One region of the Sphingomonas sp. Marseille-Q8236 genome, then DNA from elsewhere that is predicted to be linked to it. Evidence: riboswitches for the same ligand, from Rfam matches in the RefSeq annotation. Region 1 holds a riboswitch; the other holds the start of a gene.
The links. Region 1 has a riboswitch for cobalamin ahead of cobW (cobalamin biosynthesis protein CobW). Riboswitches for the same ligand answer to the same signal wherever they lie in the genome.
Positions count from the first base shown of each region.

Region 2: it holds a riboswitch for cobalamin, as region 1 does, so the genes downstream of both, ACWPWT_RS03395 (TonB-dependent receptor) here and cobW (cobalamin biosynthesis protein CobW) in region 1, are expected to answer to the same signal.

Region 1 covers NZ_CBCOPO010000001.1:329,222-344,414, forward strand. Annotated here, with positions in the region: gene cobO (cob(I)yrinic acid a,c-diamide adenosyltransferase) at 1-137, shown strand, start outside; gene cobF (precorrin-6A synthase (deacetylating)) at 278-1,042, opposite strand; gene cobA (uroporphyrinogen-III C-methyltransferase) at 1,039-1,761, opposite strand; gene ACWPWT_RS01550 (cobyrinate a,c-diamide synthase) at 1,758-3,065, opposite strand; gene cobM (precorrin-4 C(11)-methyltransferase) at 3,062-3,826, opposite strand; gene ACWPWT_RS01560 (cobalamin biosynthesis protein) at 3,823-4,179, opposite strand; gene cbiE (precorrin-6y C5,15-methyltransferase (decarboxylating) subunit CbiE) at 4,173-5,372, opposite strand; gene ACWPWT_RS01570 (cobalt-precorrin-6A reductase) at 5,371-6,117, shown strand; gene cobJ (precorrin-3B C(17)-methyltransferase) at 6,093-6,842, opposite strand; gene cobI (precorrin-2 C(20)-methyltransferase) at 6,839-7,567, opposite strand; gene ACWPWT_RS01585 (precorrin-8X methylmutase) at 7,564-8,193, opposite strand; gene ACWPWT_RS01590 (cobalamin biosynthesis protein CobG) at 8,193-9,317, opposite strand; gene cobN (cobaltochelatase subunit CobN) at 9,314-12,535, opposite strand; gene cobW (cobalamin biosynthesis protein CobW) at 12,541-13,578, opposite strand; cobalamin riboswitch at 13,760-13,960, opposite strand; gene ACWPWT_RS01605 (HoxN/HupN/NixA family nickel/cobalt transporter) at 13,983-15,053, opposite strand.
Region 2 covers NZ_CBCOPO010000001.1:727,031-742,223, reverse strand. Annotated here, with positions in the region: gene ACWPWT_RS03405 (TonB-dependent siderophore receptor) at 1-1,314, opposite strand, end outside; gene ACWPWT_RS03400 (hypothetical protein) at 1,418-1,726, opposite strand; cobalamin riboswitch at 1,813-2,031, shown strand; gene ACWPWT_RS03395 (TonB-dependent receptor) at 2,213-4,405, shown strand; gene ACWPWT_RS03390 (PepSY domain-containing protein) at 4,338-5,828, shown strand; gene ACWPWT_RS03385 (glutathione S-transferase family protein) at 5,881-6,552, shown strand; gene ACWPWT_RS03380 (tRNA-binding protein) at 6,539-6,901, shown strand; gene ACWPWT_RS03375 (alpha/beta hydrolase) at 7,063-7,995, shown strand; gene pepN (aminopeptidase N) at 8,061-10,664, opposite strand; gene ACWPWT_RS03365 (M28 family peptidase) at 10,803-12,512, shown strand; gene ACWPWT_RS03360 (NAD(P)-dependent oxidoreductase) at 12,650-13,489, shown strand; gene ACWPWT_RS03355 (DMT family transporter) at 13,399-14,319, opposite strand; gene ACWPWT_RS03350 (threonine aldolase family protein) at 14,316-15,193, opposite strand, start outside.

The DNA of each region.
Region 1 (15,193 bases):
TGACGCATGTCGTCATCACGGGCCGCAACGCCCCCGACGCGCTGATCGCGGCGGCCGATCTGGTGACCGACATGACGCAGGTGAAGCATCCCTTCCGCGAACAGGGCGTGAAGGCGCAGAAGGGCATCGAGTTCTAGACGCATTCCTCCCCTGCAAGGGGAGGTGGCGCGCGTAGCGCGTCGGAGGGGTGTTGCCTTATCGAGAGCGGGACACCCCTCCGTCAGGCCTGCGGCCTGCCACCTCCCCTGCGAGGGGAGGAAGATCATGGGGCGGGCCATCACAGCCCCTCCCCCACTAGATCCCCGCCGCGCCGCAGCAGATACACATCCATGATCCAGCCATGCGCGCGCCGCAGTTCCGCCCGGCGCGCCACGATCCGCTCGGCGACGTCCGCCAGCCGCCCGGACTCGATCGCCTGGTGCGCCATGCCCAGATACGCCCCCCACCAAATGGCCGCATCCGGCTGGTCCAGCGTGGTGAAGGCGCATCCGCCGTCCAGCATCACCGCGACGCTGTCCGCCCCCTCGGGCCAGCCGGTTTCGCGTAGGCGTCGCCCGGTCGTCACCATCACCGGCGCGCCGACCGCGTTGAACGGGATGGCATGCGCCGCGCACAGCGCCTGGAGGCTGGTGATCCCCGGCACCACCGTTACCCGCTCCACCGCCGCCAGCCGCCGGGCGATTCGGATCGTGCTGTCATAGAGCGAGGGGTCGCCCCAGACGAGCAGTGCCACCCGCCCGCCATCCGGCAGATGCGCGGCAATCTCCGCCGCCCAGCATTCGGCGATCGCGTCATGCCAATGCTCGACCGTATCGAGATAGGCGCCCTCCGCGGCGCGCACCGGCAGGTCGAACTCGACCACGCGCACCTCCGTCCCCACCAGCACCTGCGCGCAGATGTCGCGGCGCAAGTCGATCAGCTCGACCTTGTCGCCTTTACGCGGCAGCAGGATCAGGTCGGCGGCGCGCATCGCGGCCTCGGCGGCGCGGGTCAGGTGGTCGGGATTGCCCGTGCCGATGCCGATCAGGTCGAGATGGATCACAGATCCTCCATCAACGGGCCATAGAGGATCAGCGCCGCCTTGTCCGACACGCCCTCCGCCAGTCGCGCGGCCAGTCCGGCCACGGTCGAGCGGGTCAGGCGCTGGTCGGGACAGCCGACATGCTCAGCCATCAGCGCGGGCGTTTCGGGCGGCAGGCCATGCGCGATCAGCGCCTCGGCCAGCGCGGGGAAGGTCCGCTTGGGCATGAACACCACCGTCGTCGCGCTCGCATCGGCCAGCGCCGCCATGTTGCGGTCGGCGGGCAGCGTGCCGGTCACGTCATGGCCGGTCACGAACTGCACCCGCCGCGCCTCGGCCCGCCGGGTCAGCGGAATGGCGGCCGCCGCCGCCGCCGCGCTCGCCGCGCTGACGCCGGGGACGATCTCGAAGCAGATACCGGCCGCCTTCAGCGCGACCATCTCTTCCTCCAGCCGCCCGAAAATGCCGGGGTCGCCCGATTTCAGCCGCACCACCCGCTTGCCCGCCAAGGCGTGATCGACCAGCAGCCGGTCGATCTCCGCCTGTTTGGGCGAGGCGCGGCCCGCCCGCTTGCCCACCGCGATCAGTTCGGCGCCGGGCCGCGCATGGGTCAGCATCGGTCCGGCGGCCAGATCGTCGAACAGCACGACATCGGCCTGCCCCAAGCAGCGCACCGCCTTGAGCGTCAGCAATTCGGGGTCGCCCGGCCCCGCGCCGACCAGATGGACGAAGCCGCTCACCACCAGCGCGCCACCAGATGGAAGAAGGTGCCGGTCACCGCGCCCCGCCGCGATCCGGTTTCGAGCACCGCCTCGCCCTGCGCATCCACGACATGCGCGAGCGGCGCGTCGGGCTGTTCGAGGACGGTCGAATAATGGAATTCATGCCCGCCCAATACCGCGCCCTCGGGCATCCCCGCCACCTCGCCCAGCAGCGTCGCACGGCGATAACCCAGATGCATCTTGCGCTTGGCATAGCTGGTCACGAGACCGAGCAGCCCCGCCATCCGGTGGCTGACGCCCTCGGCATCGATCAGCGCCTCGCCCAGCGCCATATAGCCGCCGCACTCGCCATGGACCGGCCTGGTCCGGGCGTGGTTGGCCAGCCCGGCGCGGAACGTCTCCGCCGCCGCCAGCCGCCCGGCGTGAAGCTCAGGGTAACCGCCGGGCAGCCAGACCAGATCCGCCGACGCATCGGGCGCTTCGTCGGCGAGCGGCGAGAAAGGCAGGATTTCGGCACCCGCCGCCCGCCAGCCCTCCAGCATATGCGGATAGACGAAGGAGAAGGCCACATCCTGCGCCAGCGCGATCCGCTGGGCCGGTGGCGATGGCAGGATCACGTCGGTAGAGGGCGCGATCTTGGCATAGGCCGCCGCGCGGATCGCTTCCAAGTCGACATGCGCCGCCAGGAAGGCCGCATAGTCGCCGATCAGCCGGTCGAGTTCGGGATGCTCGACCGCCTGCACCAGCCCCAGATGCCGCTCCGGCAGCACGAGGTCGCCGCGCCGGGGAAGCGCGCCGAAGACCGGCAGGCCGATCTCCTCGAACCCCAGCTTCGCCAGCCGCTCATGACGCGGGCTCGCCACGCGGTTCAGGATCACGCCGGCCACCCGCAGGTCGGGGTCATAGCGCGCAAAGCCCAGCGCGGTCGCCGCCGCCGACTGGGCCTGTCCCGATACGTCGATGACCAGCACCACCGGCCAGCCCATCCGCCGCGCCGTCTCCGCGCTGCTGCCCATACCGGTCGCACCGGGTCTGGCGACGCCGTCGAACAGCCCCATCGAGCCCTCCGCCAGCACCAGTTCGGCATCCGCCCCGCGTTGCCCCAGCGTATCAAGCAGCGGCGCAGGCATCGCCCAGCCGTCGAGATTGAACGACGCCCGCCCGCACGCGGCGCGGTGAAAGGCGGGGTCGATATAGTCGGGGCCGCTCTTGAACGGCTGCACCGCCACCCCCGCATCGCGAAATGCGCGGAGCAGGCCCAGCATCACCGTCGTCTTGCCGGTGCCCGAGGCGGGCGCGGCGATCATCAATCCTGGCGTCATTCGATCGTGTTCCCAGGGCGATAGCGGCGGTCATAGCCCTCGGCGTACAGCCGGCTTTCGGCGAAATCGCTCTGGTCGAGGACACGGCCAACCAGGATCAGCGCGGTCCGCTCCGGGCCATCGGCGGCGGCCGCCTCGATGGTCGCAAGCGTCGCGCGGACGATCCGTTGCTCGGGCCAGCTCGCGCGCCAGACGATCGCGACCGGGCAGTCCGCACCATAATGCGGACTCAGATCCGCGACCACTTTCGCAAGGTTATGGATCGACAGGTGGATGGCGAGCGTCGACCCCGTCACCGCGAAGGCGGATAGCGACTCCCCTTCGGGCATGGCGCTGGCGCGGCCTGGGGTGCGGGTCAACACCACGGACTGGGCGATGCCGGGGAGGGTCAGCTCGCTTTCCAGCACCGCCGCCGCCGCCGCGAAGGACGGTACGCCGGGTGTGACCGAAACGGGAATGCCCAGTTCGCGGAGTCGCCGCACCTGCTCGCCCATTGCCGACCAGACCGACAGGTCGCCCGAATGGAGCCGCGCGACGTCCTGGCCCCTGGCATGGGCGTCGGCGATCTCGGCGACGATCTCGTCCAGCGTCATCGGGGCGGTGTTCACGATCCGCGCGTCCGGTGGACAATGGTCCAGCACCGCTTCGGGCACCAGCGACCCGGCATAGAGACAGACCGGGCATGCCGCGATCAGGTCGCGTCCGCGCAAGGTCAGGAGATCGGGGGCGCCGGGTCCGGCGCCGATAAAGTGAACGGTCATTGGTCGAGTCCTTGGGCGATGGCGCAGGTCGCCATTCGGTCGGAGGATGTCACGCGGGGCACGATGATCCGCGCACCCGGTCCGGCGGCGGCGAGCGCCGCAGCTTCGGCGACGCTACCGACGCCGCGATAGGCAAGGCTGGCGGCCGAACGGGTCGGGGTGTCGATCCCGCGCAAGCTATCGACGGGGATGGGGCGAACGGAAAGCCCCTCGGCCAGAGCGAAACCGGCGATCGCCGCAGCCCGGTCGGCGGGCACGGCCAGCGCGTCGGGGCGCACGCCCGCCACGGCGAGCGCGCTGCGGAAGGACTCGTGCGTCGCCCCCGCCCGGCATCCGAAACCGGCGATCACCATGCGACCCGCCATTGCACGATGGGGTAGCTCGCCTTCCACCCCCGCTTGGTGCCGAGCGGTCGCGCGCGCGCCAGTTCGATGCGCAGTAGATCGCCGCCATAGCGCGCATGGCACTCCGCCAGCAGGGCCTCCGTTTCCAGCGTCACGGCATGCGCCACCAACCGACAGCGCGGAAGGGTCCGCAGCGCCTCCACCAAAGGCCGCGTCAGCCCCCCGCCGACAAAAACCGCATCGGGGTGCGGCCGATCGGCGAGAAGGGCGACCGCATCCCCCTCGACCAGGTCCAGCCGGGTGACACCCAGCCGCGCGGCATTGTCGGCGGCGCGGACGAGACGGGCGGGATCGCGCTCGAACCCCAGGGCACGGGTGGTCGGATCGCTCAGCAGCCATTCGATCGCGACCGATCCCGATCCGGTGCCGATATCCCACAGCAACTCGCCCGGACGCGGGGCCAGCGCCGACAGCGCCAGCGCGCGGACGGGACGCTTGGTGATCTGTCCGTCATGGTCGAACCAGTCGTCGTCCAGCCCACTCCCACGGGGAAGCACGCGGCCGTTACCGGCGGGCTCAATCGCCACCGCGACGGGGTGCGCGATATCGGTCCAGTCGAGCGCATCCGCCGTGCAGGCGCGCACCCGCTCGCGCGGCCCGCCCAGCGCCTCCAGCACGGTCAGCGTGCTTGCGCCGAATCCCTGCTCGGCCAGCCACGCTGCGAGGCCCGTCACCGACGCGCCGTCGCGCATCAGCGCCAGCACCCGCTGCCCCGGTGCCAGATGCGGCCGCAGGGTCTCGACCGGGCGGGCGTGAAGGCCGATGCTCTGGATCGTCTCGACCGGCCAGCCCAGCCGCGCCGCCGCCAGCGACAGGGTGGAGGGGGCGGGATAGGCGACCCACTCCCCCACCTCCAGATGACGGGTCACCACCGATCCCGCGCCGAACCAAAAGGGATCGCCCGAAGCGAGCATCACCACCCGCTCTCCCCGCTTGGCGAGGAGCATCGGCACCCCCTCGGCAAAGGGTACCGGCCAGACGATCCGCTCCGCCGCGCCCTTCTGGGGCAGCAGCGACAGGTGACGCGGCGCGCCCATCACGCTATCGGCGGCCTCGATCGCGGCGCGTGCGGGGGCGGTCAGGCCGTCCCAGCCATCCTCGCCGATCCCGACGATCGTCAGCCAGGGTCCGGAGTCAGCCATGCGCCATATCCTTCTGCTCGGCGGCACGACCGGAGCGAGCGCGCTGGCCACCGCGCTGGCGCAGCGCGGCGAACGCGCGGTGCTGAGCTATGCAGGCCGCACCGAGGCGCCGCGCGCGCAGGCGATCCCGACGCGGGTCGGCGGCTTTGGCGGCATCGAGGGGCTGGCCGATCATATGACCCGCGAGGGCGTGACGCATCTGGTCGATGCCACCCATCCCTTCGCGGCGCGCATCAGCGCCAATGCGATCGCGGCGGCCGAGTTGGCGGGTGTGAAGCTGCTCGCATTGACCCGACCCGCCTGGGACGCGGGCCCAGGCGACCGCTGGATTCGCGTCGCCGATACGGCGGAGGCCGTGGCTGCGCTGGGCAGCGAGGCGGCACGAATCTTCCTCGCGCTCGGTCGACAGACCATCGGAAACTTCGCCGATGCTGCGCAGCATTTCTACCTGCTGCGCTTCGTCGATGCCGCCGAGGTCCCCGCGCTGCCGCACCATCATCTGGTGGTGGATCGCGGTCCCTTCACGCTGGAGGGCGAAATGGCCTTGCTCCGCGCACACCGGATTCAGGTGATCGTCGCCAAGAATGCGGGCGGATCGGGCGCGCGGGCCAAGCTGGATGCGGCGCGCGAACTCGGGCTGCCGGTCGTGATGATCGACCGCCCCTTCATCCCCGACCGGCCTCAGGTGGAGAGCGTCGCGGCGGTGCTCGACTGGCTCGATCACGGCGTCGTCCGGGGGGTGTAGAGGATCGGGCGGCCCGTGTGTGGGATCATCCGCGTGCGGCTGGACCCGATAATGACGACGGTGCGCATGTCCGCCATCTCGCCCCGCGCCTGGGGCAAGGGCACGATGCGCAGATGCTCCTCCGGGGTCGAGACGGCGCGGGCGAACAGCACCGGGCGGTCGTCGCCGCACGTCTCGCGGAGCAGCGCAAAGGCCGCGTCCAGCGCATCGGGCCGCGCCTTGGACCGGGGATTGTAGAGCGCAATGGCGAAATCCGCCTCCGCCGCAAGTTGCAATCGAAGCTCGATCAGCACCTGCGGCTTAAGATTATCCGACAGGTTGATCGCGCAGAAATCATGCCCCAGCGGCGCGCCCGCCCGCGCGCTGGCCGCCAGCATCGCGGTGATGCCGGGCAGGACGCGGATGTCCAGGTCGTGCCACCGCGCCGGGTCCTCCTCCACCCGCTCGAAGATCGCCGCCGCCATGGCGAAGACGCCCGGATCGCCCGAGGACACCACGACCACCCGCGCGCCCGCCTCGGCCATTTCCAGCGCATGGAGCGCGCGGTCACGCTCGACCCGGTTGTCGCTGGCATGGCGGGTCAGGCCGGGGCGTTCGGGCACGCGCGCGACATAGGGGATATAGCCGACCACATCGGTCGCCTCCGCCAGCGCCGCCGACACCTCGGGCGTAACCATGGCGTCCGCCCCCGGCCCCAGCCCCGCGACGATCAGCCAGCCGCTCATGGCCGCCGCCCCTGCCCATGGATCAGCGCGATCGAGAAATAGGGCGCGGGCGCGTCCTCCACCGCCGCCAGCCGCCGCACGCGCTCGCCCGCTTGGGCGGCATGTTCGATCAACCACGCCTGGTCCGACCGCCCCGCCGCCGCGATGGCACGGCGCAGCTTGGGCAGATGGCGGCCGATCTTCATCACGACCAGTGCATCGGTCTCCGCGATGCGGCGGGTCAGTTCCGGCTCGGGCAGGGTCGCCATCGCGACGGTCAGCACATCGTCGCCCCAGGTGATCGGCGCGCCGCTGGCGGTCCAGGCGCCCGACATGCCGGTGATGCCGGGCACCACCGCGACGGGGGCGTGGGGAAGCAACCGACTGTGCAGGTGCATGAACGAGCCGTAGAAGAAGGGATCGCCCTCGCACAGCACCACCACATCCTCGCCGCGCTGCACCAGCGACAGGATATGCGCGGTGCAGGTCGCGTAGAAGGCGGACAGGCATTCATTGTAGCGCGGGTCGGTAAAGGCGATCTCGGTCGTAACCGGATAGTCCATCGGATATTCGACCACATCGTCCCGCAACATGCCCTCGACGATGGTGCGCGCATGGCCGCGCCGCCCGGCCTTGCGGAAATAGGCGACGTGCCGGGCCCCGCGCACCAGCCGGTCGGCGCGGACGCTCATCAGGTCCGCCGCGCCGGGGCCGAGGCCGACGCCGTGGATCGTGCCCGTCGTCATTCGGCGCGGCTCGCAAGCGCGTTGATCGCCGCGACGGTGATCGCGCTGCCGCCCGGACGGCCCTTCACGATGGCGCAAGGGACGGGCATCGCCTCCCACAGCGCGTCCTTCGACTCCATCGCGCCGACAAAGCCGACCGGACAGCCGATGATCGCCGCCGGACGCGGACAGTCGGCGTCTTCCAACATGGTCAGCAGGTGAAAGAGCGCGGTCGGCGCGTTGCCGATCGCCACCAGCGCGCCCGCCAGATGCGGCCGCCACAGCTCCAGCGCGGCGGCGGAGCGGGTCGTGCCCATCTCCTTGGCCAGGGCAGGCACCGACGGATCGCGCAAGGTGCAGATCACCGGATTGTCGGCGGGCAGCCGCGCGCGCGTGACCCCCTCGCTGACCATATGCGCGTCGCACAGGATCGCCGCGCCCGCCGCCAGCGCCTGCCGCCCCGCCGTCGCGAAGCCGCGCGAGAAGTGGATCGACGGCGCCAATTCGACCAGCCCGGCGGCATGGATCATGCGGACCGCGACCGGCTCTTCCTCCGCATCGAAGCGATCCAGCTCCGCCTCGGCGCGGATGATGGCGAAGGACTGGCGATAGATCGCCGCGCCATCGGTTTCGTAACTATAGGGCATCAAGAGGCTCCGAGAAGCGCGACCGCCCGCTCGGGCGACAATCCGGTGTGAAGCGGTGCCGCCCCGGCGCGGGCGTTGCGGGCCAGATCGAAAGCCCCCTCGCGCCCGGTCAGCACCCAGTCCGCCGCCCGTGCCCGCGCGCAGCCCTTCGCGCAACCCGAGACGTGCAGACGCCCCTCGATCGACGGCGCGAGGCGCGCGGCCAGATCGCGGGTCTCGACGCTCGCCTGCGGACAGGCGGGCGCGCCGACACAGGCGTCAACGTGGAGGATCGGCGCATCGTCCAGCACCATGCCGGTGGCCGGCCGGGGAGCGACGCCCTCCGCGATCAGCAGCCGCCACGGGGTCAGCCGAACGGCACAGCCCTGGCTGCGGACAAAGGTGGCCAGCGCCGATGCCCCGATCCGGCCGAACGGCAATCCATAGACCGCACCGATCGGATGGGCGCCGGGCCGCATCGGCGGGCCGCCCTCGCCCGGCACCGCATCGCCACTCGCCCAGTTGGGCAGATCGGCCGCGTGGCGCGCCATCCGTCCGGCGGCGGCGCCTTCGCTCTCGACGAACCAGTGCGCCAGCCGGATCAACGCATCGGCAGCGGTCCGGCGCGTAATGCGTATGCCCGCCGCCCGGCCATCGGCGCGCAGCAGCAAGCCCCCATCCACCCCCCGCTCGATCCGGAAATCGGCGGGCGCTTCCATCAGCATCGGGGTCGGCCCCGCATCGATCGCAAAACCGATCTTGCTCGGCAGATCGGGCAAGTCGGTCAGCCGCGCGCGCAACTCGGTCGCGATGCCATGCGAATCGTCGTCCTCGCGCCAGTCGGGATTGATCAGGATCGCGCCCCGCGCCTCGCGCACCGGATCGGGATCGACCAGCCTCAGTGCGCGGAGCGCCTCGACCATCCGAGGCCAGCTCCGCTCGGTCGCGCCACGCAGTTGCAGGTTCGCTCGCGCCGTCAGGTCGATCTGGCCATTGCCATGGGCGTTCGCGGCCTCGCAAAGCCCCTCGACCTGATGCGCCGCCAGCCGGGCCAGCGGCGGGCGGACCCGGACCAGCAGGCCGTCGCCTGCCATCATCGGCCGCCACGCATCGGGGCACCAGCCCTTGACCACGAACCCGCTCATGCCGCGCCGTCCAGCATCGCCAGCACCGAGTTGCGCCGCGTCCGCCACAGCCCCGCCGCATGAAGCGCCGCAAACCGCGCCTCCATCGCCGCCAGCGCCTGCGGGTTCGCCTGCGCCATGAAGTCGCGCACCTCGTCGCGGGCCAGCGTCGCATCCCAATAGAGGTCGATCAGCGACGCGGGCACCACGTCCGCCAGATGCGCGAAGCTGCCTAGATGGTCGAGCGTCGCCGCGATCTCCGCCGCGCCGCGAAAACCATGCGCCATCATCCCCGCCACCCAGCGCGGATGGGCGGCGCGGGCATGGACGGTGCGGGCGATCTCCTCGTCCAGCGTCCGCGCCCTGGGGCTGGCCGGATCGCGCGTGTCGAGATGATAGAGCGACGCCGCCCCCTCTCCCAGCGCCGCCCGCGCCGCCGCGAAACCCGCCTGATGCGCCGCATAATCCGCCGCCAGCAGCAGGTCGCTCTCGGGGAGGTCGTGGAGGTGGACAAAGGCCTGCGCCCCCGCCACCCGTGCCGCGATCCCCTCGGCATCGCGCCGGTCGCCATCGTCCAGCGCCGTCGCCGAGGCCGCGAGCCAGCTTTGCCCCGCTGCGATCCGCGCGGCCTCGTCATAACTCGCTTCGGGGTCGAGCCCGATGCCATAGCGCCCCGGTGCGGGGCCATAGACGCGCGGGGTCGCCTGCCCGACAAAGGGGTTCCATTCCGGTTCCTCGTCGCGCTGCCCCAGCGCGCGCACCGCCTGCCCGAAAAGGGCAACCAGATGCGGGAAGGCATCGCGGAACAACCCCGACACGCGCAGCGTCACATCGACGCGCGGCCGATCGAAGCGCATCAACGGCATCACCTCGAACCCCGTCACCCGCTCCGAGCGATGGTCCCATAGCGGCTCGACCCCGATCAGGTGGAGCGCCATGGCGAATTCCTCGCCCGCGGTGCGCATCGTTGCCGATCCCCAGAGATCGACGATCAGGGTGCGCAGGTGATCGCCCTCCTCCTGCATGTGCCGCCGGATCAGTTCCTCGGCGAGCTTGACCCCTTGCGTCTGCGCGGCGCGGCTCGGCACCGCGCGGGGATCGATGGCGTAGAGGTTGCGCCCGGTCGGCAGCACATCGGCACGGCCCCGGTAGGGCGAACCCGATGGCCCCGCCGGAACGCGTTTTCCGTCCAGCCCCGCCAGCAGCCCGGCCCGCTCGGCCGCGCCCTGTTCGCCACGCCCGAAGACATGGAGCCCCTCGCCGAATTGGCTGTCCTTCACGTCGCAGACAAAGGCATCGATCCGGGCGAGCGGATCCTCCGCTCCCGCCAGCCCCAGCGTCTCGCCCAGCCCGACGCTGTCCGCCTCTTCGGCGATCAGGCCGCGCAGCCGGTCGCGGCGCGCGGGGTCGAGGCCATCGGCATTGGCGTACTCGTCCAGCAGCGCCTCCAGCCGTCCGAGCCCCGCGCCCGTCTCCGCCTGGACCAGCGCCGGCGGGACATGGCCGACCGTCACCGCACCCAGCCGCCGCTTGGCCTGCGCCGCCTCGCCCGGATCGTTGACGATGAAGGGATAGAGGACGGGCCAGTCGCGCGTCAGCGCCTCGGGCCAGCAGGCGTCGGACAGCGCAACCGCCTTGCCGGGCAACCACTCCAGCGTGCCATGCGCGCCGACATGGACCAGCGCGTCGATCGCTTGCGCACGCAGCCAGAGGTAGAAGGCGACGTACGAATGACGCGGACAGCGCGACAGGTCGTGATAATCCTCGCCCCGCGCGCTCGGTCGGCCGCGTTCGGGCTGGAGCGCGACGATCGCCTTGCCCAGCGCCAGCGCGGGGAAGTGGAAGGCATCGCCCTCGACCAGCGGGTCCTGCTCGACCGCGCCCCAGTTTTCGATCAGATCGGCGCGCAACGCTTCGGGTAATGTGGAAAGTGCGTCGTGATACGCCGCCACCGGCCATGCGATCCGGTTGGCGAGCAACGCGGCGGGTAAATCCGACGGGGCTTCCACATCATAACCGGCCGCGCGCAGATCGCCGAGGATCGCTTGCGCCGAGGCGAAACCGTCCAGTCCGACCGCATGCGCCGCCTGCCAATCCTTGCCCGGATAGGTGGACAGCAGGATGGCGAGCCGCCGCTTCGCCGCCGGGGTCGCGGCGAGCGTCGTCCAGCCCGTCACCCGGTCGGCGACCGCTTCGATGCGGCTCGATTCGGCACGGTGAAGGCGCAACGCCACGTCGAAATCGGGGTCGCGCTCGCCCGGTTGCTTGAAGCTGACGACCCCCGCGAACAACCGTCCGTCGATTTCGGGCAGGACGACATGCATGGCGAGGTCGGCGGGTGACAGGCCCCGCGTCGAACCCGCCCAGCCCTCGCGGTCGCTGGTCGCGAGCGCGACCTGAAACACCGGCACGCCCGCGCCATCCAATGGCGTGGCGTCGTCCTCGCCCTTGGCCGAGAAGGCGGTCGCGTTGACGATCGCCGCCGGAGCCAGCGCCTCCACCCAGCGCGCAACCCAAGGCCCCGCCCCCTCGGCTTTCAGCGAAGGGACGAACAGCGCGACGGGATCGAAACCGCGTGTCGCCAAGGCGGCGTGAAGGGAGGCGATCGGCTCCAGATCGGCGGCGACCAGATAAGCGCGGTAGAAGATGATCAGAACGCGGGGGCGGCAGATCGTCAACAGGGACGCGGCCGGACAGGTGACGCCTTCCGGCGACCAGCCACCGACCGGCGCCACCGCGAAGCCGCCTCCGCGGACCATCAGGGTCGAGGACAATTCGGCCAGCGCCAGGGCGGCGGCCTGCGCCCCGCCCGCATCGCACAGCGCGGTCAGCCTTCGCACCATCGCGTCGTCCACCGTCGAGGCTGCCGCCAGCCGTCGATCCTCGCGCCCGTCCGCCGCCAGCACCGCCAGCGCGATGCCGCGCTCGCGCGCCAGCCGCTCGACTTCGCGCAGGCCATATTCCCAATAGGCCGCCCCGCCGATCAACCGGATCAGGATCGCCTTCGCATGCGCCAGCGTCTGTTCGACATAGGTGTCGACCGACAGCGGATGGACCAGCGCCGCCAGATTGGCGAGCCGCAGCGACCAGGGGAATCCCCCCGCCCGCCAGCCCGCCGCAAAGGCGCTCAGGTCGCTGTCGGAAAAGGACAGCACCACCACATCACCGGGGCGTTGCCCCAGATCCTGCGGAACCGCCTGTTCCTCCAGCCCATGGCTCTCGCGAAAGACGAGATGCACGCGCGTTAGCCCTTCAGCACACCCTCGATCGCGGCGCGGTCGATCCGATCATGCTCGGCGATGACGACCAGACGGGTGCCGCGCGGCTCGCCCGCACCCCAGGGACGGTCGTAGCTGGTGCGCACCCGGCGACCGACCGCCTGGACCAGCAGCCGCATCGGCTTGCCCGCGACCGCCGCATAACCCTTTACCCGCAGGATATCCTGCTGCTCGGCGAGCGTCACGATGCGCGCGGCGATTGCCTCGGGGCTCTCCACCTCGCCCAGCATCACCGAGATGCTGTCGAAATCGTCATGCTCGTGATCGTCCGCACCGTCATGATGCGAGGGGCGCGCGGCGATGTCGTCCTCGGCGGCGGCTTCTAGGCCCAGCACGATCTCGGCGGAGACGATGCCGTCGACCGCCTCGACCATGGGCAGCGGGCGCGGGGCCTCGGCGGCGATGATCGCGCGTGCCTTGGCGATGCCCTCCGGCCCGGCCAGATCGGCCTTGGTCAGAAGGACGAGGTCGGCGCACGCCAGCTGATCCTCGAACACCTCGGACAGCGGGGTTTCATGGTCCAGGCTGGGGTCGGCGGCGCGCTGCGCCTCCACCGCGTCGAGATCGGGGGCGAAGCGGCCCGCCGCAACGGCCTCCGCATCGGCCAGTGCCACCACGCCGTCGACGGTGATGCGCGAGCGGATGGCGGGCCAGTCGAACGCCTTCAGCAGCGGCTTGGGCAGCGCGAGCCCTGAGGTCTCGATCAGGATGTGATCGGGGCGCGGCTCCATCGCCAGCAGCTTTTCGACCGTCGGGATGAAGTCGTCCGCGACGGTGCAGCAGATGCAGCCATTGGCCAGCTCGACGATATTCTCCGCCGGGCAATCGGGGATGGCGCAGGATTGCAGGATGTCGCCATCGACGCCCAGCGTGCCGAATTCGTTGACGACCACCGCCAGGCGGCGACCGCCCGCATGGCGGATCAGGTGGCTGATGAGCGTGGTTTTCCCGGCGCCCAGAAAGCCGGTGACGATGGTGACGGGGACCTTGCTAAGGTCACGCATGCTATTTCTCCGACGCGCCGGACGAGCGAGCGCGGACACGGGACCGATCGCCGGCGCGGTGACGGACGGGCGCAGTCTAATGCGTCCGCCCCGCGTGTCGGCGACCGATGCGGCCCCGGCCGCATGGCTTCGTCGCTCCCCGACGGAGAACCGTGCCCCGACCACCCCCTGGGTCCAGGCAAGAGCGACCATGACGCCGGCAGGTCTCCTGGCTCGCGGGTCAAAGCGAGGGGATGCGCCTTCCCGGATCACTCCAGTGGCCGTGCCTCCGATGGGGCACCAGCATCGCTCGCTCACCGCTTACAGTTGCAGGGACAGCCGGGGATTTGCACCCCATTCCCGTTTCAAAGCCCCAAGGGGCACCGGCGCGATCTTCGGGGCCTTTCGGCCCCGATGAGCGGCATTTATCCCGCCGCGCCGGGCTTTGCAATTCGCGCCTCCATCGCGGCGAACCCGCGCCAGCGATAGAGGAGGAAGCTGGCACCCCAGCAGAGGACGAACAGCCCGACGATGGCGAAGCCCAGCACATTGAAATGCTCCGACAGCGCCCCGGCATAGCGGAACGGCCCCGCCGTCCAGCCGAACCGCTCGGCGAGCAGCGCGGTCGCCTGGATGCCGCCGATCACCAGCGCGACCAGCGCCGAGACCAGGGTGATCGTCATATTATAGTAGAGCTTGCGAAGCGGATGGACGAACGCCCATTCATACGCGCCCAGCATCACCAGCCCGTCGGCCGTGTCGATCAGCGCCATGCCCACCGCGAATAATATGGGGAAGACCAGGATCGTACCGAGCGATATGCCGTCGGCGGCGTGCGCGCCCGAAAGGCCCAAAATCGCGACTTCGGTCGCGGTGTCGAAACCCAGTCCGAACAGGAAGCCGAGCGGCGCCATGTGCCAGCTCCGCCGGATCAGCCGGAAGAGCGGACGAAAGAGGCGCGACAGCGGCCCCTGCCCCGAAAACATCATGGCGGCGTCCGCCTCCGCCATCGGCTCGCCGCGCGCGACCCGGCGGAACCGGGTCCACACGTCGCGCAGGATGATCAGGTTCATGATCGCGATCGCGAACAGGAAGCTGGCCGAGACGATCGTGGCGATGGTCCCGCCGCTCTGCCCAAAGGCCTCGAAATCGGCGAGCGTCGTGGCGGCGAGCGCGACCGTCGTCGCCGCGATCAGCACGATGGCGGAATGGCCGATCGCGAACCACAGGCCGACCGCAATGGGTCGCTGCCCGTCCTGCATCAGCTTGCGAGTGACATTGTCGATGGCGGCGATGTGATCGGCATCGACCGCGTGACGGAGCCCCAGGCTATAGGCGAGCAAAGCGGTGCCGAGCATCAGGCTGTTGCCCGCGAACACGCTCAGCGCCCAGCCCCAGACGGCGATATTGACGAAAACCAGCGCGGCCATCAGCAGCGCGACCCGCTTCTTCAGCGGCAACCGGGCGCGCGGCGCTCCGGCATGATGGTAGGACATGGGTGATACCCCCGGCGTCATTGCGACAAGGGCCGAACTCCGCTGGCGCGGTCACCATCCCACCCCACGGACGCACGCCGGGCAAGATGGCCGATTCGTCTCGGCCGATGGGCGTCGCTCGCATGATACAATATATCCCA
Region 2 (15,193 bases), 400 kb from region 1:
GCCGTAAACCTGAGTCACCAGGCGGTTGGTGCCCGGCACGCGATAGGGAGCCGAAGGGCCATAGGGATTGAGCGGCGGCTCGGGCGGCGAGACGGGATTGAAGACGTCGATCGTCGCGAAGTTCGACAGGCGGCTATAATAGGACGTGCCCGAACTGGCCTGATAATCCCAACCCAGGATCAGCGTCTGGTCGCGCCCGAACAGCGGAAAGCTGCCGATCGCGTTGAAATCGAAGGCACGGGTGCTTTGCTTGCTATCGCCGCGATAGGCGATCTGGTTGGTGACGCCGCGATTGGCGGCGGTCACCGGCTGGCTGCCGATATAGCTGTAGATGTCGATGCGATCGACATCGGTGTAGAGCCCGGTCGCGCGCAGCGTCCAGCGGTCGCTGACCCGGTGCGCCAGTTCGGCGAACCCGCTCCACGTCTTGGATTCGAAACGATTCCAGTCGGCGCCCAGATAGGTGGAGCGATCGACCGACAGCAGCCGTCCGTCGCTGCCGTCGCTGCCGCCCACATAGCCGGGCAGGCCCGACTGGATCGCGGGGCGGAAGCGGTCGTAATGGCCGCCGACGGTCAGGGTGGTCCGCTCGCCGATCTTGAGCGACCCCGTCGCATAGGCGGCAACGCGGTTGCGGTGCGCGGTGTCGAAGAACTGATCCTGATCCTGGCCCATCACCCCGAAGCGGAAGCCCAACCGATCGCTGGCGGGGAGCGAGGCGTCCAACTCCAGCCGGACATTGTCGAAGCTGCCCAGTCCCGCCACCGCCTGCACCCGCGCTGTGTCGAGCGGGCGCTTGCGCACCAGGTTGATGCTGCCCGCCGGATTGCCCGCCCCGCTGAACAGCCCGGCGGGGCCGCGCAGCACTTCGACTCGGTCATAGAAGAACAGGTCCGGCACCACGGCGGGGAAAGCCAGCGCGAAGGTGGGTACGCCATCGATCAGGTAATTGTTGATCGCGAACCCGCGCGAGAAATAGGACGGGTCCTCGCTGCCCACGCCGTTGACGGTGATCCCGTTGGTCGCGGTCAGCGCGTCCTCCAGCGTGAAGAGATTCTGCGCCTCGATCTGGTCGCGCTCGATCACCGTGACGGTGTTGGGAATGTCCTTGAGCGGGGTGACGGTCTTGCCCACCTCTCGGCCATAGCTTTTGCCCAGCACCACGATGTCGTTGCCGGTCTGGTCGAGGTCGTCACGCTCGGCCGACGGCACGGTGCGATCCGCCATGACCGGCGGTCCCACTTCGGCAAGCGCCGGTGCCGCCACCCCCGACAAAGCCAGCGCAAGCGTCTTCAATGCCGAACCAGTCAGCATGTCGTTCCCCATCTTCTATTGATATGCAGTCGCAATAGAGGGGGTGGGCATCGGGGTAAAGCGAAATCATGACAAAAACATCATGATCCTGAACGGCCTGGTTCTAGCGACCCCTGCGCCTTCTCTTCCCGGTCGGAGACATGCCCTCGGGCGGCTCGGTGGATTCGACCAGTTCGACCACGTCAAAAGCATAGCCGACCCAGCCGCGCTGGCGCATCGCCTCGGCCATGGCGGCGTCGTTGGCCTGCGCGTCCTTCCGCGACTTGGCATGGCCCCAGAAGACTTCGGTGCGTCCGCCACCCAGATCGGCGACGATCCGCCAATAATGGGTGAAGGGGGCGGAGGTGGGGCCGATCGTTTTCACATAGCCATCGGGCATCGTCGCGGTCAGATAGCGGGTCTTGCGTGCCATGACGCCGCCATAGCGCGGTTCGCCCGCTCGCTCATCCCGCTTGACGACGTGATGGCGTCGCGCCTACCGATGCGACGCCGGAATGTTCCGGCAATGATCGCGCCGGTTCCCCCGACAAGGGGGATTAAAAGGGAACGCGGTGAGGGCGGCGACGCCCGAATCCGAGGCTGTCCCTGCAACTGTAAGCGGTGAGCGGAGGCGCAACGGACCGGTGAAGACCGGGCCAGCCACTGGGGCAACCTGGGAAGGCGCGCCATTCGCGATGACCCGTGAGCCAGGAGACCTGCCGGCGTCAGGTCGCTCATGCCTGGTCCAGGGGATGGCCGAGGCTAAGGTCCTTTCCGACGAGCGACGCCAATGGTGGCGGAGGCGCAATGGTTTGCCATGGCGAGTGCGGAATAGCGTCCGGTACGCATGGCATCCGGCCGTTCGGAAACGCAACGGAAGGCCTCGGCTTGTTCGCGACAGGACGCTATGGACTATAGAATGATATATCGTAACGGATTCGCATGGGCGCAATGGAGCCTGTGGAGTGGTGCCGCGCTTCTGCTCGGGGCCGGGGAAGCCAGCGCGCAACGGGCAGAGAGGCCGGGGGCCGAGGGGCAGGGGGCGGATGCCACCGTCTTGGTCGTCGGCACGCGCGAGAAACAGGCGTTGGACACACCCAATGCCACGGCCAGCCGGCTGGGCCTGACCCCGCTGGAAACGCCCGCGAGCATCGTGTCGCTGGACGGCGAGACGATCCGCGCGCGGGGCGACCTGTCGATCGTCGAGGCGGAGGCGCGCGCACCGGGCATCGCCAGCGTCGCCAATCCCGGCAATGGCGGCACCGCGCTGTCGGCCCGGGGCTTTTCGGGCCAGGGATCGGTGCTGCAACTGATCGATGGGGTGCGGCTGTTCCCGGCGGCGGGGACGATCACCTTTCCGACCGATCCCTGGATGGTCGAGCGGATCGATATACTCAGCGGCCCCGCGTCGGTCCTGTACGGGCAGGGCGCGCTGGGCGGCGCGGTCAATGTCGTGATGCGGGGGCCGACCGCCCGAACCCATGGCCAGGCCGAGATCGGATATGGCGCGCAGGACAGTTTTCGCGCAAGCGCCGGGATTGGCGGGCCGCTGGGCGATAGCTTGGGCTACCGCGTCGATGCCAGCTATCGCCGATCGGACGGCTATGTCGATCGGGGGCATTCGGACGGCGTCGCGCTGTCGGGGACGTTGAAATGGACGCCATCGCCGGTCTTCGCGGTGACGGTGCGCGGCGATCATGGCGACCAGCGGCCGATCGGCTATTTCGGCACGCCGCTGATCGACGGGAAACTCGATCTGCGGATACGCGACCGCAACTATAATGTCGGTGACAGTCGGATGCGGTTTCGCGATGACCGTGCCTCGGTCCGGATCGACTGGACGCCGAGTGCGAATGTCAGCCTGTCCAACATCGCCTATTATCTGACCAGCGATCGATTCTGGCGCAACCTGGAGGAATATTGCTGGGTCTCCGCAAACGGCCGGTGCGCGGACGGTTCGACGGGCATGCCGGGCACGATCCGGCGGAGCAGCAATTACGGCATTCGCCACGACCAGACCCAATGGGGCGATCAGGCGAGTGTGACGTGGCGCGCCGGGCTGGCCCCCGGCATCGCCAATGCGCTGGTGATCGGCGGGGAGGCCAATCTGGTCCGCTTCACCCATGAGAATGACTTCGGGTCGGACGGGCAGGTCGACGCGGTCGATCCCTTTGCCTTCGATCCGGGCCGTTTCCTGGATACGCAGGGGATCGCGCCCCGTTACCGGACCCGCACGGCGGCGCTGGCAATATTTGCCGAGGATCGGGTGACGCTGGGCCGCCACTGGTCGGTGGTCGGCGGCTTCCGCTACGAGGAAAATCAGGTGAGGCGCTGGGCAATCGCCTATCCGGGGGGCGTGCGGACCGACAGCTTCGCCTTCGAAAAGACCTTCCGCAACGCCACCTGGCGGGCGGGCGTCGTCTATCAGCCCATGCCGACCCTGTCGCTCTACGGCCAATATGCCACGGGCGTCGATCCGCTGGGCACGCTGACCACCGTGTCGACGGGGCAGGTGGCGTTCAGCAATGCGCGCGGCAACCAGATCGAGGCCGGAGCCAAATGGCTGTTCCTGAACGGGCGCGGCACCGCGGCGCTGGCGGCCTATCGCATCGTGAAGACCGGACTGCTGGCGCAGCGCACTCTGTCGAGCCCGGTCGAACAGGTCGGGCAGCGATCCGCGCAAGGCGTGGAGGCGGCGGTGACGCTCGACCTGCCGCAGGGGTTCGGGATCGATGCCAATGGCACGCTGCTGGACGCGCGGTTCGACGATTTCCGTTCGGGCGGGACCGACTATGGCGGGCGGACGCCGCCCAATGTGCCCGAGGCGCTTGCCAATCTCTGGCTGCGCTGGGACGCCACGACGCGGGTCCAGGCCCGCGGTGGCCTGCGCTATGTCGGGCGGCGCTTCTCGGACAATGGCAATGCCTTTCGCATTCCCGGCTATGCGACGGTGGATGCCACCCTGTCCTATGCGCTGACTCCGCAAATGGCGGTCGATGTCCGAGTCTACAACCTGTTCGACAAGGCCTATGCGATCACCGCCTATGGCGACCAGCAATGGATATTGGGGCGTCCGCGCTCGCTGGACATCGGCCTTCGTGCCGCGTTCTGATCGATCCTGGGGAAGGGCGGCCGTGCGGCTGGCCTTCCTCACCCATCGCTGGGCGGGGATCGTCGCCTGCCTGTTCTTCGCGATGTGGTTCGCAAGCGGGCTGGTGATGATCTACGTGCCCTATCCCGCGCTGCCCCCGGCGGATGCCTGGGCGGGGGCGGAGCCGATCGACTGGAGCCGGGTCGTCCATCCGCCCGCCGGGACCGAAGCCCGGCGGATCACGCTGGAGATGCGCGACGGCGCGCCGGTCTGGCGGATCGAGGACGGGGAGGGCGACACCCGCATCCTGTCGGCGGCGACGGGCATCGCCCCCGGTGCGGTCGATGCCCCGCTGGCCGCCCGCGTGGCGGCTCGCTTCGGACGGGCATCGGTCGAGCATGTCGAGCGGGTTACCCGCGACCAATGGACCGTCGCGGGTGGATTCGACCGGCATCGGCCCTTGTGGAAGGCGACGTTGGCCGATGTCGCCGGGACCCAGATCTATATCTCCGACCTGACCGGCCAGCCGGTGCAGCGAACGACCCGGGGGCAGCGCTTCTGGAACTGGCTGGGATCGGTACCGCACTGGATCTACCCGACGGTGCTGCGCCGGGACAATCAGGCATGGCGGCAGGTCGTCATGTGGCTGTCCGGCCCGTGCATCGCAGTGGCGCTGACCGGAATGTGGATCGGCATCTTGCGGATGCGGATCGGGCGGCGGCGTTATCGCGGCGGGCGGGTGACGCCCTATCATGGCTGGATGGTCTGGCATCATGTCAGCGGCCTGCTGGGGGGCGTGATGCTGACGACCTGGATCGTCAGCGGATGGTTGTCGGTCGATCCGTGGCATGGCTTTGCCGGAGGCGTCGCACCCGAGGCAGCGATGCGCGCCTATGCGGGACAGGCGGGCTCACCCCGAGCGCTGGGCCGGTTGCGGCAGATCGCCCAAGGTGCGCGAAGCGTCGAATGGAGCGGCGATGCCGGGCTCCGCCGGATCGCGATCGATCGTGCCTCCCCGCATCCACGCTGGCTGGAACAGGCAAGCCTAGCACCGGCGCGTCCTGCCGATCCGGTCGGGGCGGCGGCGCTGTTGGTCCCGGCCGGGCATGTCGTGCGGACCGAGACCCTGATCGAACCCGATTTCTACTGGACCGATGCCGCGCGTCTGCCGCTGATCCGGCTGCGCTTCGACGATGCCGCGCGGACCTGGCTCTATGTCGACCCGATGAGCGGTGCGCTGGTCCGGCGACAGGATCGGATGCGGCGGGCCTATCGCTGGATCTATTCCTTTCTCCACACCTGGGACTGGCCCTGGCTGACCGCGCGACGCCCGGTCTGGGACCTGTGGATGTGGCTATGGTCGATCGCCGGACTGGTGCTGTCGATCAGCGGCGTGGTGCTCGGCTGGCGGCGGTTGCGCCGCCCCGTCGCGCGAAGGCGTTAAAACATCATTGCCGGGGTTGGCGCGAGGGGGGCACGCCGCTTAGATGGGCGGCATGTGGCAACTCTTTCAATTCCCGCTCTGTCCCTTTTCGCGCAAGGTCCGGCTGCTGCTCGGGGAAAAGGGCGTCGGATATGAGTTGGTCCGGGAGTCGCCGTGGCAGCGTCGCGACGAGTTCCTCGACATGAACCCCGCCGGCCAGACCCCGGTGATGGTCGATGAAGAGCGCGGCGTCCTGCTGGTCGACTCGATGGCGATCTCCGAATATTTCGAGGAGACGGTCGAAAAGTCGGCGATGATCAACGGCACCGCGGTCAACCGCGCCGAGATCCGGCGGCTGGTGACGTGGTTCGACACGCATTTCTATCAGGACGTGACCGGCCCCTTGCTCCACGAGCGCATGGTCAAGCGGGTCGCACGCGTCGGCAGCCCCGATGCCAAGGGCCTGCGCGAGGCGATGAAGGCGGCGGTCGGGCATCTCGACTACACCGATTATCTGCTCGATCATCGCAACTGGCTGGGCGGTGCGACGATGAGCCTCGCCGATCTGGCGGCGGCGGCGCAGATTTCGGTCGCCGATTATCTGGGCGGCATCGACTGGAAGGGACACGAACAGACCGCGCGCTGGTATCGCGGGCTGAAGAGCCGTCCCTCCTTCCGCCCGCTTCTGTCCGAGCGGATGGAGATGGTCGCGCCGCCATCGCATTATGACAATGTCGACTTCTGACGCCGCGCCCGCCGGGCGGATCGGCATCGAGGATTTCCTGGCAATCGACATCCGCGTCGGCACCGTCATCGCCGCCGAGCCCTTCCCGGAGGCGCGCAAGCCCGCGATCAAGCTGACCATCGATTTCGGGGCGGTGATCGGCGTCAAGCGGTCCTCGGCACAGATCACCCGGCATTATACCCCCGAGACACTGGTGGGGCGGCAGGTGGCGGCGGTGGTCAACTTCCCGCCGCGCCAGATCGGGCCGATGATGTCCGAGGTTCTGACCCTGGGTTTCCCCGATGCGGAGGGGCAGGTGGTGCTGATCGCGCCGGACCTGGCCGTGCCCAATGGCGGGCGGTTGTTCTAGGAGATTCGCTTGGCCTTCGGCTTTGCTCCGTTCAACCTGAGCGAAGTCGAAGGCTATATGTCAGCCTCTGTTAGCCTTAACATTTCCCTTGCGCCTTGTGCCCCGACGCGTACCATCCCGCCTCGACCGTAGGGCATAACCCACGGAGAATAGGAGGGGTTATGAAATCCAATCGCTTGGCCCGCCATGCGCTGGCCGCCTTGCTAACGCTCTCGGTGGCGGCACCCGCCATCGCGCAGAGCGACAAGATGGCGCCGATCGCCATTCCTGCGCAGCCCAATGCCATTCCGCTGAACACCGGTCCGCTGCCCGGTGCGAAGAACAAGGAAAGCTGGCACAGCCAGTATGACAGCGTCTTCGCCCGCAACGTGACGCAGGCGACGCTGACCCCCTTCCTCCCCGATCCCGCCAAGGCGACCGGCACCGCCGTGATCGTCGCGCCCGGCGGCGGCTTTCGTACCCTGTCGATGCAGAATGAGGGCTGGGACGTGGCCAAGGCCTTGGCCGATCGCGGGATCGCGGCCTTCGTCCTCAAATACCGGTTGAACCAGACGCCCGCCGACATGGGCGAGTTCGAAAAGTCGATGACGGCGATGTTCTCCGCCGTGGCGCGTCCCACCACGCGCCCCAGCCCGGAGGAGGCGCTGAAGGGGCTGGCACCCCAGATCGCCGACTCGCGCGCCGCCTTCGCATTGGTCCGCCAGCGGGCGGGCGAGTGGAAGGTCGATCCCAACCGGATCGGCATGGTTGGCTTCTCGGCGGGTGCGATGCTGACCGTCGCGACCGTGCTCGACGGACAGGCCAAGCCCGCCTTTATCGGCGACATTTATGGCCCGCTCCAGCCGATGACGGTTCCTGCCGACGCGCCACCAATGTTCGCCGCGATCGCCGCCGACGATCCGCTGTTCGCGGGCAAGGGCTTCGGCCTGATCGATGGCTGGATGGCGGCGAAGAAGCCGGTCGAGTTCCACCTCTATGGCCAGGGCGGTCATGGCTTCGGCATGTATCCGAAGAAGACCACCAGCACCGGCTGGTTCGACGCCTTCTACCGCTGGATGGTGATGGAAGGATTCCAAACGCCCAAGGCGAACTGATCCTTCCGTGTAAGTTCAGGGTGACCACTCTGTAGGTGGTCACCCCCTTCCCGCGCCGGGGAGGATCATTCGATGCTCTTCGACGCCTGCTCGAACAGGTCCTTGGACAGGCCCGGCGTGCCGACGATCCGGATCAACTCCGCACACATCAACTGCGAGCGCTTGGTGTCGAACCGCCGCCAGCGACCGAGCGGCGGCAACAGCTTGGCCGCCGTCTGCGGGTTCAACCGGTCGAGCGCGATCAACTGATCCGCCAGGAAGCGATAACCAGAGCCATCGGCGGCATTGAGCGCACGCTGGTTCATCCCGAATGCGCCGATCAGCGCGCGGGCCCGGTTGGGATTGGCGAGGGTGAAGTCGGGATGCTCGGCCAGCTTCGTGACCATCGCCCCGGTGTCGCTGCGCGAGGATAAGGCCTGGGTCTGGAACCATTTGTCGAGAACCAGCGGATTGTCGGCATAGCGGTCGTGAAAGCGCGCCAGCGCCACCTCCCGCTCGGGTGCGTCGGAATTGACCAGCGTGGTCAGCGCCGCCTGACGGTCGGTCATATTGTCCGCCGCCTCGAACTGCGCAAAGGCGAGCGCCGCCGCATCGGGCGCGCCGCTGGCCGCGATATAACCCAGCGCGACGTTGCGCAGGCGTCGCCGACCCTTGGCATCGGGCGAATAGGCATAGGGGCCCTGCGCCATTTCGGCATAGAGCCGCCGCCACACCGGCTCCAGCGCATGGCCCAGCCGCTGGCGCAGTTCCTCGCGCGCGGCGTGGATCGCGTCGGGATCGACCGTCACCAGCTGATCGCCGATGAAATTCTCCGAGGGCAGCAATACGGCTTCGGCTAGGAAGGCGGGCTCCAGCCCTTCCGATTCCAGTGTGCGCGCGACCGCGTCGATCACCGCATCGGCCTGGACCGTGCCGTCGATCGTGCCCGCGACCAGCGTGTCGAGCATCAACTGCTGCATCGCCTCGTACCGGGCGAAGGGATCGTCGTCATGCGCCGACAGAAAGGCCAGATCCGCCGCCGTCCGGTCGCTTTCGATCACCACCGGCGCGGAAAAGCCGCGATTGATCGACAGGACGGGGCGCTCGGTGATGGCCTCGAACACGATCGTCTCGGCCACCTGATCGAGCAGGATCAGCTGCTCGTCGGTCAGCGGGCGTCCCGTCTCCGCGCCGAACAGCCGGACCTTGAGCGGCAGCAGCATCGGCTGCTTCACATTCTGTCCCGGTGTGGCGGGGACGTGCTGCGCCAGTCGCAATTCGGCGCGGCCGCCACCGGCTTCATGGTGCAAGCCCGCCGACACGCGCGGCGTGCCCGCCTGGCTGTACCAGAGGCGGAACTGGGTCAGGTCGACGCCGCCCGCTTCCTCCATACAGGCGACGAAATCCTCGCAGGTGGCGGCGGTGCCGTCGAAGCGGCTGAAATACAGGTCGGTGGCGGCGCGAAACTTCGTCGGGCCCAGGATCGTCGCCATCATGCGGATCAGCTCGGCACCCTTGTTATAGATGGTCGCCGTGTAGAAATTGCTGATCTCGATATAGCTTTCCGGGCGAACCGGATGCGCGAGCGGGCCGGAATCCTCGGGGAACTGGCTGGCGCGCAGCCCGCGCACATCCTCGATCCGCTTGACCGCGGCCGATCCCTGATCGGCGGAGAAACTCTGGTCGCGGTAGACGGTGAAGCCTTCCTTGAGGCTCAACTGGAACCAGTCGCGGCAGGTGATCCGGTTGCCCGACCAGTTGTGGAAATATTCATGCGCGACGACGGCGGCGATCGCGTCATAGTCGTAATCGGTCGCGGTGTCGGGATCGGCCAGGATGTAGCGGCTGTTGAAGATATTCAGCCCCTTATTTTCCATCGCGCCGAAGTTGAAATCGTCGACCGCGACGATGTTGAACACGTCCAGGTCATATTCGCGGCCATAGACGCGCTCGTCCCACGCCATGGACAGCTTCAGGGCGTGGAGCGCATGATCGGTCTTCGCCAGATCGGCGGCGCGCACCCAGATGCCGAGCTGTACCTCGCGCCCGCTCATCGTGGTGAAGGTCGCGGCGTTGACCGCCAGATCGCCCGCCACCAGCGCGAAGAGATAGGAGGGCTTGGGGAAGGGATCGTGCCACTCCGCCCAATGGGTGCCGTCGTCATTCTCGCCCTTTGCCACCGGATCGCCATTGGCGAGCAGCACCGGATAGCGCCCCCGGTCGGCGGTCATCCGCACCCGGTAGACGCTCAGGACATCGGGCCGGTCGGGAAAGAAGGTGATGCGGCGAAACCCCTCCGCCTCGCACTGGGTGCACAGATTGCCGCCCGAGGCATAGAGGCCCATCAACTGCGTGTTGCTTTCGGGAGCGATCGTCACCTCGGTCTCGACGACATGCGCGTCGCCGGACAGCGGCACGACCAGTTGCTCGCCGTCGATCCGCCAGTCGTCGACCACCACGCCATCGACCATGACCGACAACGGCGTCTGGCCCGCACCGTCGAGGCGCAGCGGCTCGTCATGTGCCCCGCCCCGCTCGACCGTCAGCGCGGCGCGGACCCGCGTCTCGGCGGGGTCGAGCCGGAAGTCGAGCGCGACCTGCGGCACCGCCCAGGCCGGCGGCGTATAATCCTCTCGCCGGATAGCGGCGGGGGTTATATTGGGCTGGGCGGCGCTGCGCTGAATGTCCATGGCCGGAATATAGCCCTGGTGGGCCCGTCCGACCACCTGCGCGGCGGGAAAAACCGGAATTCAGTCTCACGGGCGGGGTTGATCGCGGGAGGGGGCGTGATACGCCTATGCCACACCCTCTCCCCCGAAAGGTCCTGCATGTCGCGTTCGACGGCTCTGCTGCCGCTGTTTCTCCTGTCCACCGCCGCCTTCGCGCATGACCATGATCACCTGGCTCATCAGGCCGCCGGCGCTGCGCCCGCACAGGCGGCCAGCCCACGCAGCCCGGCCGAGCGCAATGCCATCGTCACCGCCGCGCTTCCCGAGGATCAGGCCGCGATGAAGGCGCATGTGATGTTCCTCGCCTCCGACGCGATGGCGGGCCGGGAGGCCGGAACGCGCGATTACGACATCGCCGCACAATATGTCGCCGCGCAATTCTATGCCGCGGGCCTTCGCCCCGGCGGCGATGACGGCGGCTATCTGCAGAAGGTGCCGCTGGTCGCCTATAATGTCGCCGACCAGGGCAGCGCGATGTGGATCCCGGCGGGCGGCCAGGCGCGGGAATTGGTGTTCGGGGAGGATTTCGTGCCCTCGCCCGTGCCCGATGCCAAGGAAACCAGCCTGTCCGCGCCGGTCGTCTTCGTCGGCTATGGCATCGACGCGCCGCAATATGGCCTGAGCGATTACAAGGGCGTCGATGTGCGCGGCAAGATCGTCGCCTTCGTCCCCGGCACGCCCGAGGGGTTCGGCGGCGAGGAGCGCGCCTTTTTCGGATCGGCGGGGAACAAGGCGTCGCTTGCCGCCGCGCGTGGCGCGGTCGGCGCGGTCCAGATCGACATGCCGCGCGCGGGTGGGCGACAGCGGCCCTTCGCCGCGCTCGCCCGCTATTACAATGCGCCGCGCGTGACCTGGGCGAATCCGGACGGCACCGCCCATGCGATGACGCCTTCGACGCCGGTGCTCGGCACCCTGTCGCAGGCCGGGGCGGCCAAGCTGTTCGGCCAGGGATGGGGTGCCGTAGTCAAGGCCGCCGCGAACCCCAAGCCCGCCTATAAGCCGTTGATGCCCAAGGGCCAGTTGACGGTCGCCTCGAAGACCAGCTTCAAGCCGATGGACAGCGGCAACGTCATTGGCCTGATCCCCGGCAGCGATCCCAGGCTGAAGGACGAGGTGGTCGTGCTGTCGGCGCATCTCGACCATATCGGCACCAATGAAGGCGGCGATGGCGACCGGATCAACAATGGCGCGCTCGACAACGCCATCGGCATCGCCAGCCTGATCGAGGAGGCCAAGCGGTTCAAGACCGCCGCCACCCCGCCCAAGCGGACCGTGATGTTCCTGGCGGTGACGGCGGAGGAAAAGGGGCTGGTCGGCTCGGACTATTTCGCCAACCATCCGACCGTGCCGCTCAAGTCGATCGTCGCCGACGTCAATCTCGACATGCCGATCCTGACCTATAAGTTCGAGGATATGGTGGTGTTCGGCGCCGACCGATCGACGCTGGGCCCGATCGTGCGCAAGGCGGTGGGGGCGATGGGCCTGCCCGTCTCGCCCGATCCGATGCCGGAGGAGGGGATTTTCGTCCGCTCCGACCATTTCCGCTTCGTGCAGAAGGGCATCCCCTCGGTCTTCCTGTGGCCGGGCCAGAAGGGGCCGGGCAAGGCGGCGGTCGAGGATTTCATGAGCCACCGCTATCACCGCCCCGGCGACGAGGTGGACCAGGGCATCGACTGGAGCCAGGGGCCGCGCTTCGTCAGCGTGAACTATGCCATCGCCCGCGAAATCGCCGATGCGCCCGAGCGGCCGGTGTGGAACAAGGGCGATTATTTCGGCACGCTCTATAAGGGGCTGATGGCGGCGAAGTGATGCGTGCCACCGCAGCCAAGCCGCCCCCCATCCGTTCAGCCGGAGCAAAGTCGAAGGCCAAGGCTAAGGGATGACCTTGGCCAGGTGGCCCGTCCGGGGCATGCACTTCGACTTCGATCAGTGCGAACGGAGGTAGGGTGAGCAAGCTATTCGTCTTCGGCATGGGCTATGCTGCCGGTCATCTGGCGGCTTTGCTGGAAGGGCGCGGCTGGTCCGTTTCGGGCACCACCCGCGACGGGCGCGGCGGCACGCTCCGCTTCGACGACCGGGAACGCGTCGAGGCGCAGATCGCCGCCGCCACGCATATCCTGTCCTCCGTCCCACCCGAGGGCGAGCATGATCCGGTGCTGGTCGCTTACGGCGCGCACCTCGTGAAATCGGACGCCTGGATCGGCTATCTGTCCTCGACCGGCGTGTATGGCGACACCGGCGGCGCGTGGGTGGACGAAACCGCGCCGATCGGCTCGGGCCGCCGCGCGGCGCGGGCGGTGGCGGATGCGGACTGGCAGGCGCTGGGCGCGCGGGTGTTTCGCCTGCCCGGCATCTATGGTCCCGGCCGCTCGCCGATCGACCGGGTTCGCGGCGGTCGGGCACACCGTGTCGGGCTGGCGGGGCAGGTGTTCAGCCGGGTGCATATCGCCGATATCGTATCGGGCGTGATCGCCGGGTTCGATGGCCCGGCGGGCGCCTATAACCTGGCCGACGATTTCCCCTGCGACCAGGATGCCGTCGTCTCCTATGCCGCCACGCTTGCAGGGATGCCGCCGCCGCCGCTGGTCCCACTTGAGAGCCTGTCGGCGGCGGCGCGGGGTTTCTATGCCGAGAACCGGCGGGTGGCCAACGGCAAGGCGAAGCGGGTGCTGAACTGGCGCCCGCTCTATCCCGATTACCGGTTGGGCCTGCGGGCCTTGAGCGCGATGACCAGCCCCAGCGCGGTCACGCCCGCACCCGCGCCCGCCAGCAACGACCAGCGATAGCCCTCGAACACCGTCGACAGGCTCATCGCGATCACCGGCACGATGACGCTGGAATAGGCCGCCTTGGCCGGGCCGATCGCGCGCAGCACCCGGTAATAGAGCGGAAAGGCCAGGGCCGAGGCGAACAGGCCGAGATATAGGATGCCGGCGACATAGCCGACCCGCATCTCGAACACCGGCGGGCCGTTCAGGCTATAGGCGATGATCGCGTCCAGCGCCGCGCCCGTCAGCATCGCGACGCTCAAGGTCGCGTGCATCGGGAAGCGCTTGGCGGTCTTGGTCGCCTGCATGACGTTGGCGGTGGAGGCGGACAGGATCGCGATGATGGTCAGCGCGATGCCGGTCAGCGCGCGCGTGGGACCGGCGGGATCGACCCGCGCCTCATGCACGAACAACAGGGCCGCGCCGGCCATCGCGATCCCCGATCCGATCAGCAATTGCCGCCCCATACGCTGGCCCAGAAACAGCCGCGCGAAACCGGCATTGGGGATCAGCAGCATCGCGAACACCACCGCGACCAGCCCGGAGGTGATGTACGCCTCCGCCCGGTAGACGAAGTTGAAGTTCAGCACGAACTGGAACAGCCCGATCCCGGCGGCGAACAGCCAGCCGGTGGTATCCAGGCGGAAACTCTCCCGCCGTGCCAGGGCAAAGGCCCCCATGGCGAGCCCGCCGATCAGGAAGCGATAGCTGACCGACCAGGTTGCGGGGACGACGGTGATCTGGTCGCGGATGACCAGCCAGGTCGATCCCCAGATGAGCGTGACGATCGCAAAGGGGATCAGGATCGCGGCGCGGGTCGAACGTGGGGCGGTGTCGAACTCGCTCATGTCGAAACCGTGCCCAGGGCGGCGATCGCATCGGCCAGCCGCGCGACCTGATGGCCGTCGCTGTCCCAGGCGGTGACGAGGCGAATTTCCCCCTCCGCCCAGTCGTAGAAGTCGAATCCCTGGGCGCGGAGGCTTGCGGCTTCCTCGGGGGTGGCGCGCAGGAAGAGCTCGTTCGCCTCGACCGGGTGGACCAGCCGGTCGCCGCCCGCGCCCGCCAGCCGCTCGGCACAGGCATTGGCGAGTGCGCCATTGGCGATCCACAGGTCATCCTCGACCATCGCCAGCACCTGCGCCGCCAGATAGCGGCCCTTGGACATCAACAACCCCGCACGCTTGCGGCGGCGGCGGGTGACGTCGGCCAGGCCGGGCTTGAAGAAGACCAGCGCCTCCGCGCTCATCGCGCCATTCTTGACGAAGCCGAAGGACAAGGCCTCGACCCCCGCCTGCCAGGTCAGCGCGGCGGGCGTGCAACCCAGCCGCGCGACGGCATTGGCGAAGCGCGCGCCGTCCATGTGGAAGCCGAGGCTCCGTTCCTTCGCCAACGCGCCGATCGCGGCGACCTCGTCGGGGTTGTAGACGCGGCCATATTCGGTGGCGTTGGTGATCGAGATGGCGTGTGGCTGGACCCGGTGCACGTCGTTGGCGATGGCGTCGATCACCGTCCGGATCGTATCGGGGGTCATCTTCGCCCCCTCGCCATCGGCCAGCATCAGCTTGGCACCATGGGTGTAGAATTCGGGCGCGCCGCCCTCGTCATTCTGGATATGCGAGTCGCGGTGGCAGACCACACCACCATGAGGCGGGCAGAGCGCGGCCAGCGCCAGGCAGTTGGCGGCGGTCCCGGTGGGCACCCACAGCACTTCCACCTCGGTCC